One region of the Streptomyces sp. NBC_00885 genome, then DNA from elsewhere that is predicted to be linked to it. Evidence: riboswitches for the same ligand, from Rfam matches in the RefSeq annotation. Region 1 holds a riboswitch; the other holds the start of a gene.
What was found. Region 1 has a riboswitch for cobalamin ahead of OHA61_RS30535 (cobalamin biosynthesis protein). Riboswitches for the same ligand answer to the same signal wherever they lie in the genome.
Positions count from the first base shown of each region.

Region 1 (5,826 bases):
CGGGTCGCCGGGCAGCGGGCGTCCCGGCGTTGTCTTGAGCGCGGCGTCGCTTGCGTAGCGGCCGGCCGCTATCACGGCCGCGCCGACGCCGATCAGTGTGGTGACGGCTGCTGCCGTCGCGGTAAGCGGGCGCACCGTTCCAGTGTCGGCACCCGCGTGCCGCCCTGCCAGCGGAGGGAGCCGTCGGTGTCAGGGGGTGTCCGGTTGCCCGTAACTGCGGAGCTTCTCGGAGGCCTCACTCAGCTGGGAGCTCGTCAGGAGGGTGGGCGCGTGTCCGGGCACAGACGCGGCGGTCAGCCAGAGGCGGCACATCCACTCCAGCTGGGCGGTGCGGTCGTAGGCCTGGTCGAGGGAGTCCGCGTAGGCGACGGTTCCGTGGTTCTGCAGGAGGCAGGCGGTGCGTTCGTGCAGGGCTCGGAGCATGTTCCGGGCCAGTTCCTCGGTTCCGTACAGGGCGTACTCCGCGACACGGACGGGCCCGCCCATGGCCCCGGCCATGTAGTGGATGAGCGGGAGTTCGGGGACGAGGGTGGAGACGGCGGTGGCGTGTACGGCATGGGTGTGGACCACGGCGCCGGCGGATGTGTTGCGGTAGAGCTCCAGGTGCAGGGGCAGCTCGCTGGTGGGGGCGAGGTCGCCGAGGACCTGATTGCCGTCGAGGTCGACGGCGACGGCGTCCTCGCGGGTGAGCCGGTCGTAGGGGACTCCGCTCGGGGTGACCAGGACGAGCGACCCGACCCGTACCGAGACATTGCCCGACGTGCCCACCACGAGGCCCTCCGCAGCCGTACGGCGGGCCGTGGCCACGAGGTCCTGCCACGCCCGCTCGATCGCGTCCTGCCGTACCTGGTCGGTCATGCGGCGATCCTGTCAGGCGGGGCCGGATGCCACAGGGACGGACGGGTGACGGAGATCACGCAAATCGTCTTGAAAGCCGTATTTCAGCGGCGCTGCCGCCACCCCGACAAGCAGAGTGACAAATCCTCACTTCAGAACACCACGACGCCCCCCCTAGTTCATCTTCCGTTCATCCAGGTTAAATACGTTCACCGCGCCACTGACGTCAAGAGATTGCCTGGGTAAATGGAACACATCACGCTGCTGCTAGCGATCGTGATCGCGACAGCTCTCGTGTTCGATTTCACAAACGGTTTCCACGACACCGCCAACGCGATGGCGACGACCATCTCGACCGGCGCCCTGAAGCCCAAGACGGCGGTGGCCATGTCCGCCGTGCTCAATCTTGCCGGTGCGTTCCTGTCGGTCGAGGTCGCCAAGACGATCTCCAGCGGCATCGTCACCGAGTCCGGCATCACTCCGGAAGTGATCTTCGCGGCGCTCGTCGGCGCCATCCTGTGGAACCTGATGACCTGGCTGATCGGTCTGCCGTCCAGCTCCTCGCACGCCCTGATGGGCGGACTGATCGGCGCCACGGTCGCCTCGGTCGGCATCGGCGGCGTCAACGGCGGCACCGTCGTCACCAAGGTCCTGATCCCCGCGATCGCCGCCCCCCTGGTGGCCGGCATCGCCGCCTTCCTGGCCTCCCGGCTGACGTACAAGATCGGCAAGAACGCCGACGGGAAGGCCACCGCGAAGGGCTACCGCGCCGGCCAGATCACCTCGGCGGGCCTCGTCTCGCTGGCCCACGGCACCAACGACGCCCAGAAGACGATGGGCATCATCACGCTGGCGCTCATCGCCGGCGGCGTGCTCTCGCCCGGCTCCAACCCCCCGATGTGGGTCATCCTCTCCGCCGGTCTCGCGATCGCGATGGGCACCTACCTCGGCGGCTGGCGCATCATCCGCACCATGGGCAAGGGCCTGACGGACCTTCAGCCGCAGCAGGGCTTCGCCGCCCAGACCAGTGCCGCCAGCGTCATCCTCGCCTCCTCCAACCTCGGCTTCTCGCTGTCGACGACGCACTCCTGCTCCGGCGCCGTGATGGGCGCGGGCCTGGGCCGCAAGGGCGGCGTGGTCCGCTGGTCCACCGCCACCCGGATGTTCGTCGCCTGGGGCCTGACGCTGCCCGCCGCCGCTCTGGTCGCCGCGGGCTCGGAGTTCGTGACCAAGCAGGGCGACTGGGGCGTCGCGGTCGTCGCGGCCTTCCTGATCGGCGCCTGCGCCGCGATCTGGTTCGTCTCCCGCCGCCAGGTGGTCGACCACACCAACGTCAATGACACGGACGCCGAACCCGCGGGCGTCGTGACCGCCGCCATCGCGGCCGTCACCCCGCCGCCGGCGGGCACGCCCGCGCAGGACATCAAGTCGACCATCCCGGCTCCGGCCCCCGCGAGCGGCTCAGAGCCGACGCGTCCGGCCACGGTGTAAGGACAGATCAGCATGAAAATCGACTGGGCAGCACTCGGCTCCGTCTTCGGCGTGAGCCTCGTCGCCACCGTCGCCCTGGTGGGTCTGTTCACCCTGGGCGTGGTGGGCCTGACCAAGCAGGAGTCGGCGGCCACGAGCGGCGGCTCCGCGGTTCTGGCGCGCACCGGGGCGTACGCGTGCTTCGCGCTCTGCGCGGCTGCCGTGGCGTACGGGATCTATCTGATCGTCACCTGACAGCCGTTTCGGATACGTCGGGTCCGGGCCGGGTCACCCCATCGGGTGACCCGGCTCGCGTGTGTGCCCCAACACACTCTTCCCGTGCAGGTCAAAGGCCAGTTGACGCCCGTTCTCGCAGCGTGGTGGACTGCCGGGGCCATCTACGGCGGCAGAAGAGGAAGCCGGTGCGAATCCGGCGCGGTCCCGCCACTGTCACGGGGGAACACTCCCCCGGAAGCCAGGAACTCTCACCGCCGGTCACGTCGAACCAGGGCGCGGACACCCTGAGTGAGGACATATCGCCATGCGCGGCTGCGGTTCGGTTCCTGCGGTGAGTACGAGGTTCCAACGAGGCGGAACGACGGCCTGATTCCATGCGTGCCGACCGCCGATTCGTGTACGGCGCCACCGCCGGCCTGGCCGGTGACCTGCTTCTGGGCGATCCCCGCCGAGGGCATCCGGTCGCCGCGTTCGGGCGGGCCGCGGGTGGTGTCGAGCGTGTGCTGTGGCGTGATCACCGGGGGTGGGGCGCGCTGCACACCGCGGTGTGCGCCGGAGGCGCCGCCGCTGCCGCCGCACTGCTGAGCCATGGAGTACGGGGCCGCTCGGCCGCGTCCTTCACACTGACCGCAGCCGCCACCTGGGCCGTCGTCGGCGGCACCTCGCTGGGCCGGGAGGCACGCGCCATCGGTGGCGCGCTGGCCGCCGGGGACGTGGAGGTGGCCAGGGAACGGCTGCCGCATCTGTGCGGGCGCGATCCGCAGGCCCTGGACGAGCAGCAGATCGCGCGAGCGGTCGTCGAATCCGTCGCCGAGAACACCTCGGACGCCGTGGTGGGCGCGCTGGTCTGGGGGGCGCTCGCCGGTGTGCCGGGGCTGGTCGGCTTCCGGGCGGTCAACACCCTGGACGCGATGGTCGGCCACAAGTCGCCCCGCTACCGGCGGTTCGGCTGGGCCTCGGCCCGGCTCGACGACGTCGCGGGCTGGCCGGGCGCCCGGCTCACCGCGGCGCTGGCGGTGCTCGCGGGCGGGGACGCGCGCGGAGCCGCCCGGGCCTGGCGGGACGACGCGAAGAAACATCCGAGCCCCAACGCGGGCCCGGTGGAGGCGGCTTTCGCCGGTGCGCTCGGCGTACGGCTCGGCGGAACGCTCTCCTACGCCGGACGCGTCGAGCACCGTCCCGTACTCAACGGTGACGGCCGCCCTGTCCAGTTCGGCGACATCGAACGTGCCGTGCGGCTCTCGCGCCGCGTCGGCTGGCTGACACTCGCGACCTGCGCGGCAGGGCGCCTCGCGGGGCATGCGCTGCGTGCACGGCGCGCGGGAAAGGGGCGGGGATGATCGGGCACAGGGGCGGCGGACTGCTGGTCGCGGGAACCACGTCCGACGCGGGCAAGAGCGTCGTGACGGCAGGGATCTGCCGCTGGCTGGTGCGGCAGGGGGTGAAGGTCGCGCCCTTCAAAGGGCAGAACATGTCGCTCAACTCGTTCGTGACGCGCGAGGGCGCGGAGATCGGACGGGCGCAGGCCATGCAGGCGCAGGCGGCCCGTGTGGAGCCGAGCGCGCTGATGAACCCGGTGCTGCTCAAGCCCGGCAGCGACCGTTCCAGTCAGGTCGTGCTGATGGGCAGGCCGGTGGGTGAACTCAGCGCCCGCGGGTTCTTCGGGGGGGCTGGGGGGTCGTCCCCCGGGAAAACGCTGTACGGCGGGCGGCAGGAGTCCCTGTTCGGGACCGTCGTGGAGTGCCTGGAGGAGCTGCGGGGCACGTATGAAGCCGTGATCTGCGAGGGGGCGGGCAGTCCGGCCGAGATCAATCTGCGGCGTACGGACATCGTGAACATGGGCATCGCACGGGCCGCGCGCCTGCCGGTGCTCGTGGTCGGAGACATCGACCGCGGCGGCGTCTTCGCCTCTTTCTTCGGTACGACCGCACTGCTCGCCCCCGAGGACCAGGCACTGATCGCGGGCTATCTGGTCAATAAGTTCCGGGGCGATGTGACGCTCCTCGAACCCGGCCTGGAGATGCTGTACGGACTGACCGGGCGGCACACCTATGGCGTGCTGCCCTTCGCGCACGGTCTCGGCATCGACGAGGAGGACGGGCTGCGGGTCTCGCTGCGCGGCGCGGTACGGGAGTCGATGGTCGCGCCGCCCGTCGGCGAGGACGTGCTGCGCGTGGCCGTGTGCGCCGTACCGCTGATGTCGAACTTCACGGACGTGGACGCGCTCGCCGCCGAACCCGGCGTCGTCGTGCGCTTCGTGGACCGGGCCGAGGAGCTCGTCGACGCCGATCTGGTGGTCGTGCCGGGCACGAGGGGCACGATCAAGGCGCTTGCGTGGCTGCGCGAGCGCGGGCTCGCGGACGCTCTGGCGCGCCGGGCCGCCGAGGGGCGGCCGGTGCTCGGCATCTGCGGCGGCTTCCAGCTCCTGGGCGAGCACATCGAGGACGAGGTGGAGTCGCGCGCGGGCGCCGTAGACGGGCTCGGGCTGCTGCCGGTACGGGTGCGGTTCGCCCGGGACAAGACCCTCGCGCGGCCCGTGGGCACGGCGCTCGGCGAGAGCGTCGAGGGGTACGAGATCCATCACGGGGTCGCCGAAGTGCTGGGCGGAGAGGCGTTCATCTCTGATGACAGTGGACACAGCCTGGACGGCTGCCGGGTCGGGTCGGTGTGGGGCACGCACTGGCACGGCTCGCTGGAGAGCGACCGCTTCAGGCGCGCCTTTCTGCGGGAGGTGGCAGCAGCCTCGGGACGGCGTTTCGTACCGGCGCCGGACACCAGCTTCGGCGCGCTGCGCGAGGAGCAGCTGGAACGCCTCGGCGATCTGATCGAAGAACACGCGGACACGGACGCGCTGTTGAGGCTCATCGAGTCGGGCGCTCCGTCGGGACTGCCCTTCATTCCACCGGGAGCGCCATGAGCACCGTGCTGTTGCTGTCCACCGCCGACACCGATCTGCTGGCGGCCCGGGCCTCCGGGGCGCCTTACCGGATCGGCAACCCCACCCGTGTCGACGTGACCGAGGAACTGCCCGCGCTGATCGAGGGCGCCGACATCGCCGTAGTACGTCTTCTCGGCGGGAAGCGGGCCTGGGAGGACGGTCTCGCCGCGCTGAAGGCGGCCCGGATTGCGACGGTGCTGCTCGGCGGCGAGACGGTGCCGGACGCGGAGTTGATGGCCGAGTCGTCGGTGCCCGCGGGTGTGGTGGCCGAGGCGCTGCGCTATCTGGTCGAGGGCGGTCCGGACAACCTCGTCGAACTGGCCCGCTTCCTGTCCGACACCGTG
Region 1 is NZ_CP108796.1:6,737,078-6,742,903, reverse strand. Features, by position in the region: gene OHA61_RS30555 (alpha/beta hydrolase) at 1-135, opposite strand, end outside; gene OHA61_RS30550 (class II aldolase/adducin family protein) at 190-858, opposite strand; gene OHA61_RS30545 (anion permease) at 1,084-2,328, shown strand; gene OHA61_RS30540 (hypothetical protein) at 2,341-2,562, shown strand; cobalamin riboswitch at 2,671-2,813, shown strand; gene OHA61_RS30535 (cobalamin biosynthesis protein) at 2,919-3,884, shown strand; gene OHA61_RS30530 (cobyric acid synthase) at 3,881-5,461, shown strand; gene cobN (cobaltochelatase subunit CobN) at 5,458-5,826, shown strand, end outside.

Region 2 (5,826 bases), 980 kb from region 1:
TCTCGGCCTCGATGCGCTCCTCGTACCCCTGGGTGTCGATGCGCCCGGCCCGCAGGTCGGCCCGTGCGGTGCGCAGTTCGACGGTCTGCGGGAACGAGCCGATCGTGGTCGTGGGCAGCAGGGGAAGGCGCAGACGTGCGCGCTGGGCCGCGGCGCGCTGCGCGTAAGGGAGGCTGCGCCGGGTGTCCGCCGCGGTGACGGCCGCGCTGCGGGCGCGGACGGCGGGGTCGCGGGTGAGCGCGGAGGTGGCGCGGGAGAGCAGGTCGGCCCGGTTGGCGGCGAGCCTGGCGGCGATGGCGTCGGTGCCCTCGGTCAGCCCACGGGCCAGCGTGACGACCTCGGCCGTCTTCTGGCGGGCGAAGGCGAGCCAGCGGGCGACCTGCGTGTCGACATCGCGTTCCGCGGCGGCGTCGAGCGGCACATGCAGCAGGGAGCAGGACGGCGCGACATCCACTTCGCCGGCCAGCCCGAGCAGGGTGGCGAGGGTGGCGGCCGACTTCCCGAGGTCGTTGATCCATACGTTGCGACCGTCGACGACTCCGGCGACGAGCCGCTTGCCGGGCAGTCCGCCGACGGCCGCGAGGTCGCGGAGGTTGGCGTGGGCGGCGCCGGTGAAGTCGAGGGCCAGCCCGTCGACTGGGGCCTTGGCCAGGACGGGGAGTGCGTCGCCGAGCCGGTCGAAGTAGGAGGCGATCAGCAGCTTCGGCCGGCCGGTTAGCCCTCCGAGCTCGCGGTAGGCGCGGCCCGCGGCGCTGAGCACGGCGGGCGGCTGGTCCTGGACCAGTGCCGGTTCGTCGAGCTGGACCCACTGGGCGCCCGCGGCCCGCAGCTCGCGGAGCACCTCGGCGTACACCGGCAGCAGCCGGTCCAGCAGGGTGAGCGGCTGGAAGTCGGAAGCAACTCCGGGCGCGGGCTTGGCGAGCAGCAGATAGGTGATCGGCCCGAGGAGCACCGGGCGGGCCGTGAGCCCGAGCGCGAGCGCTTCCTTCAGCTCGGCGACCTGCTTGCCACAGTTGGCGGCGAAGGCGGCGTCGGGGCCGAGTTCGGGGACGAGGTAGTGGTAGTTGGTGTCGAACCACTTGGTCATTTCCAGGGGCGCGACATCCTGGGTTCCGCGGGCCATGGCGAAGTAGCCGTCGAGCGCGTCGGCGTCGACGGCCGCCCGGTGACGTGCGGGAATGGCGCCGACCATCACGCTGGTGTCCAGGACATGGTCGTAGTACGAGAAGTCTCCGGTGGGGACTTCGTGGATACCGGCGCCCGCGAGCTGCTGCCAGGTGGCCCGGCGCAGCCGGGCGGCCGTCTCCTTCAGGGCATCGGCGTCGACGCGGCCCTTCCAGTAGCGCTCGACGGCCTTCTTCAGCTCCCGGTTCGGGCCCTGGCGGGGGTAGCCGTGGACGGTGGCCCTGGATCCTGCGGCGGTGGATGTGCTGGTCACGGAACTCTCCTTCGCGAGTACTCGTCCATGACCTCGGACAGCTCGTGGGACGCGAAGGAGGGCAGACACAGCCGTCTGCCCATGCCGCCGACCCGCCCACGAGGTCACCGAGATCTCCGCGCGCGTTCGCGCACGGGCAGTGGCAGGTCTTCGGACTCATGGGCACGCCCGCGCGTACGGGGTTTGCGTACGCAGGCACCTACTGGCCGTCGCTTCCCGGATCCGCTGCCGGATCCAGTGCGTATGACGGCGGTCGTTCCCACTCACCGCTGCGGGGCAGTTCCGGATTCCCACCGGATTCCCTCTTGCGACGCGCCTGCCTGGAGGACAGGGCGAACCAGCTGCACGATCACCCTAGGTGCGTCATTGACATGTGACCAAACGGTCACCTATTTTGGATGGCATGGACGAAGTGTTCAAGGCACTGGCCGACCCGACGCGGCGCAGCCTCCTCGACGAGCTCTTCCGCCAGGACGGGCAGACGCTCAGCGCGCTCGAGGCCCGCTTCGACATCAGCCGCTTCGGCGTCATGAAGCACCTCAAGCAGCTCGAGGAAGCCGGCCTGATCGTCACCAGGCGCCGCGGCCGGGAAAAGCTCCACTTCCTGAACCCCGTCCCTATCCGGCTCGTCCACGACCGGTGGGTGAGCAAGTACGCGGAACCCTGGGCGGCCGCACTCAGCGGCCTCAAGAGCCGACTGGAGAGCCCCATGGAAAAGGTCTTCGAGATTTACATCCGCACCACCCCTGAGCGCCTCTGGGAGGCGATCACCGACCCCGAGATCCGGAGCAAGTACAACTTCGGCATGCGGGTCACCTCCGACTGGCAGCCCGGCGGGCGCTTCGAGATGAGCTCCCCCAAGGCCGACGGCCTGCTCGGCGAGGGCGAGATCCTCGAAATCGATCCACCGCGCAAGCTCGTCCAGAGCATGGTCGCGCTCTGGAGCGACGAGGCGAAAGCCGAAGGCACGTCGAGGGTCACCTGGGACATCGAGCCCGTCGGCGACTCCTGCCGGCTCACCGTCACGCACGACCAGCTGCGCGAGGGTGCGAACGAGGAGCTGTACGGCGGTTGGCCGATGATCCTCTCCGGCCTCAAGACCTGGCTGGAGACCGGCGAGCTGCTGACCACGCCGGGCTCACTGATGTACACCTGATCAGGCCCGGCGACCCGCTTTTCCGGTACGGCAGTGCGCGGTGGGACCCGTACCGGAAAAGCGCCGGGTCACCTCAGTGGCCGCCGGACTGCCCGACGCGCAGGCCGGATCCCACCACGCGCGCCTTGATGCCGTCGCGCTCCACCGTGATGTGCTGGAGCCGCAACTCCTTCAGGGAGCGGGGCAGTTCGAAGGAGAGTGACAGCCTCTCGGACAGCTCCGGGGGCTTGAGGGCGAGCATTGCCCCGACCAGACCGGGATCGATGCCGACCTTCCTCAGCAGCTGCGGATGCTCCAGTACGACATCGACGAGATTGACCTTCATCAGCCGCTCGATGAACTTCGGCGCGCTGGTGAGCCGGTGGAGTTCCTCCTCGCTCCGCAGCGCCCGGCGCACATACTCCCTGGGCACTCCGAGCCGGTCCACGATCGCGGGCACGGCAAGCAGCGCCTTCAGCCGGGCGCCCTCGCCGCTGATCCGCTCGGCGGCCTCGCGATGCAGCCGCAGGCCGGAGTGATCCGGATCCTTGCCGGGCCGGTAGGTGGCCACCCGGGGAATGTCGAGCTGCATGCCGTCCAGGGTGGTGGTGAGGGAGCGCTCGTTGTCACGCTGTATGTGCGCCTGGGCCTGCACGCGCAGATCCTGTCCGGCGACGGCGAGTTCGCCGTTCACCCGGACCGCGTCCGCGCCGCTGCCGGTGAACTTCAGCTGTGAGGCGCCCAGTTCACGGTTCAGATCGTCGAAGGAGAGCAGCACCTCGCCGTCCAGATCGCCGATGACGGCGCCCTTGATCGAGGTCGGGGCATCTCCGACGATGCGTACGTCCTTGGCGGTGGCCCGCACCTCGGCAAGCGAGACGCGATCGGCCGAGACGTCGGGCACGGTGACATCGACGCGGTCGATCCGCTCGTCGAGCAGCTGGGTGAGAAAGGGAAAACCGTGGATGTCCACGTCGGGCCTGGTGGCGAGCCCGAGTGACTTCTGGAGCTGGTCCGCCGCCCTGCTCTGCGCGTAGTACTCCGCGAGCCGGTCGGTGAGCAGCAGACACAGGGTGCACAGGACGGCCGCTGCGGTCAGCTTCACCACCGCGGGCAGCGCCGCGAACCGGCTCTTGCCACGGTGATTGGGCGGTGTCCAGTCGTCGTCGTCCGGGTCGGAGGTGAGCCCGAGCTCCAGAGGGTCCTTCGGGTCGTAGACGCTGAAGTCGGGCTCGGGGTCCGCCAGTTGAGCGAGTTCTTCGTACGGATTTCGTGGATGCGCTGATATGCGTGTGGGGGGTCGCATCGCCTTATCCCACCATGTCGGCCACCCTCGAACGCAAATCCTGCTACCGATGGGTAGGGATTTGAGCCAAATATCGGCGACTCTGCTGCGCAGACGCCGTGGCGCGCGTCACCGTGCCCACGGCTTCGCGCGCTCATTAGGCTGAGGACATGGTCACCTCGCACGTCCTCACATGGGAAGTCACCGGGAGCCAGGGGTACGAGACCTCATGGATCGAGCTCCGGGGCACGACGCTCCAGGCCCGCGGGCGTGCGGTCGGAACCCGGCCGGAGGTCTACTGGATCTCGTACGAGCTCGACACCGACGAGGACTTCGTGACCCGTGAGCTGCATGTGCGCGCCGCGACGGCCCACGGTTCGCACGAGCTGCGCCTGCTGCACGACGGCTCCGGCCGGTGGACGGCCGGCGGAAAGCAGCTGCCCGAGATGGACGGCGCGCTCGACTGCGATCTGGGGCTGTGTCCGCTCACCAACACCATGCCGGTGCTGCGGCACGGGCTCCACCTGGCGCCGGGCGAGCGGACGTTCCTGATGGCCTGGGTCTCGGTGCCCGATCTGGCCGTGCACGCCTCTCGGCAGACGTACACCCATCTCGGGCGGACCGACGCCGGTGCGCTCGTCCGCTTCGCTTCGGGCGACTTCCGCAGCGATGTGGAGTTCGACGCGGAAGGGCTCGTGGTCGACTATCCAGGTCTGGCCCACCGCATGTCGGCCAAGTCCTGAGTGAAGGTGGTGGAGGTATGAGGCTCACGATCCTCGGCGGCGGGGGCTTCCGCCTGCCGCTCGTGTACGGCGCCCTGCTCGCCGACCACGCTGAGGGCCGTATCACCCAGGTCGTCCTCCACGACGTGGACGCAGCTCGGCTGACCGCGATCGCACGGGTCCTCGCCGACCAGGCCGAATCAGTGCCCGACGCGCCGCGGATCACCGTCACCACCGACCTCGACGAGGCGCTGCGCGGCGCGGACTTCGTCTTCTCCGCCATCCGTGTCGGCGGCCTGGAGGGCCGAGCGGCCGACGAGCGGATCGCCCTGGCCGAGGACGTCCTGGGCCAGGAGACGGTGGGCGCGGGCGGTATCGCGTACGGACTGCGCACCGTTCCGGTCGCCGGCGACATCGCACTCCGGGTCGCCCGGCTCGCCCCCGACGCCTGGGTCATCAACTTCACCAACCCGGCCGGTCTTGTCACCGAGGCCATGGCCCGCCACCTCGGCGACCGTGTCATCGGAATCTGCGACTCGCCCGTGGGACTCGGCCGCCGGGTCGCCCATGCCCTGGGCGCGGACCCCGCGACGGTTTCGCCCGACTACGCCGGGCTCAACCATCTGGGCTGGCTGCGCGGCCTGCGCGTCGACGGCCGCGACGAGCTCCCCCGGCTGCTCGCCGACGCCGAGCTGCTCGGCTCCTTCGAGGAAGGCAGACTCTTCGGCGCGGACTGGCTCCAGTCGCTGGGCGCGATCCCCAACGAATATCTGCACTACTACTACTTCAACCGCGAGGCGGTACGCGCCTATCAGAAGGCCGAACAGACCCGCGGCGCCTTCCTCCAGGAGCAACAGGCCACGTTCTACGCGGAGATGGAGCGGCCCGACACCCAGGCGCTCGCGACCTGGGACCGCACCCGCGCCGAGCGCGAGGCCACGTACATGGCGCACAACCGCGAGGCCGCGGGTGCGGGTGAGCGCGACGCGAGCGACCTGGAGTCCGGCGGCTACGAGAAGGTCGCCCTCGCGCTGATGCGGGCCATCGCCCACGACCAGCGGACCACGCTTATCCTCAACGTCCGTAACCGCGCCACCCTTTCGGTGCTGGACGAGGCGGCGGTGGTCGAAGTGCCGTGCTCCGTCGACGCGAACGGCGCGCATCCCCTCCCCGTGTCCCCGCTGCCGCTCCACGCCACCGGTCTGGTCTGCGCCGTCAAGGCCGTCGAACGCGAAGTGCTCGCCGC
Region 2 is NZ_CP108796.1:7,720,498-7,726,323, reverse strand. Features, by position in the region: gene metE (5-methyltetrahydropteroyltriglutamate--homocysteine S-methyltransferase) at 1-1,438, opposite strand, end outside; cobalamin riboswitch at 1,562-1,795, opposite strand; gene OHA61_RS35255 (ArsR/SmtB family transcription factor) at 1,842-2,594, shown strand; gene OHA61_RS35250 (DUF2993 domain-containing protein) at 2,668-3,879, opposite strand; gene OHA61_RS35245 (putative glycolipid-binding domain-containing protein) at 4,029-4,601, shown strand; gene OHA61_RS35240 (6-phospho-beta-glucosidase) at 4,619-5,826, shown strand, end outside.
Region 2: another riboswitch for cobalamin. It lies ahead of metE (5-methyltetrahydropteroyltriglutamate--homocysteine S-methyltransferase); the one in region 1 lies ahead of OHA61_RS30535 (cobalamin biosynthesis protein).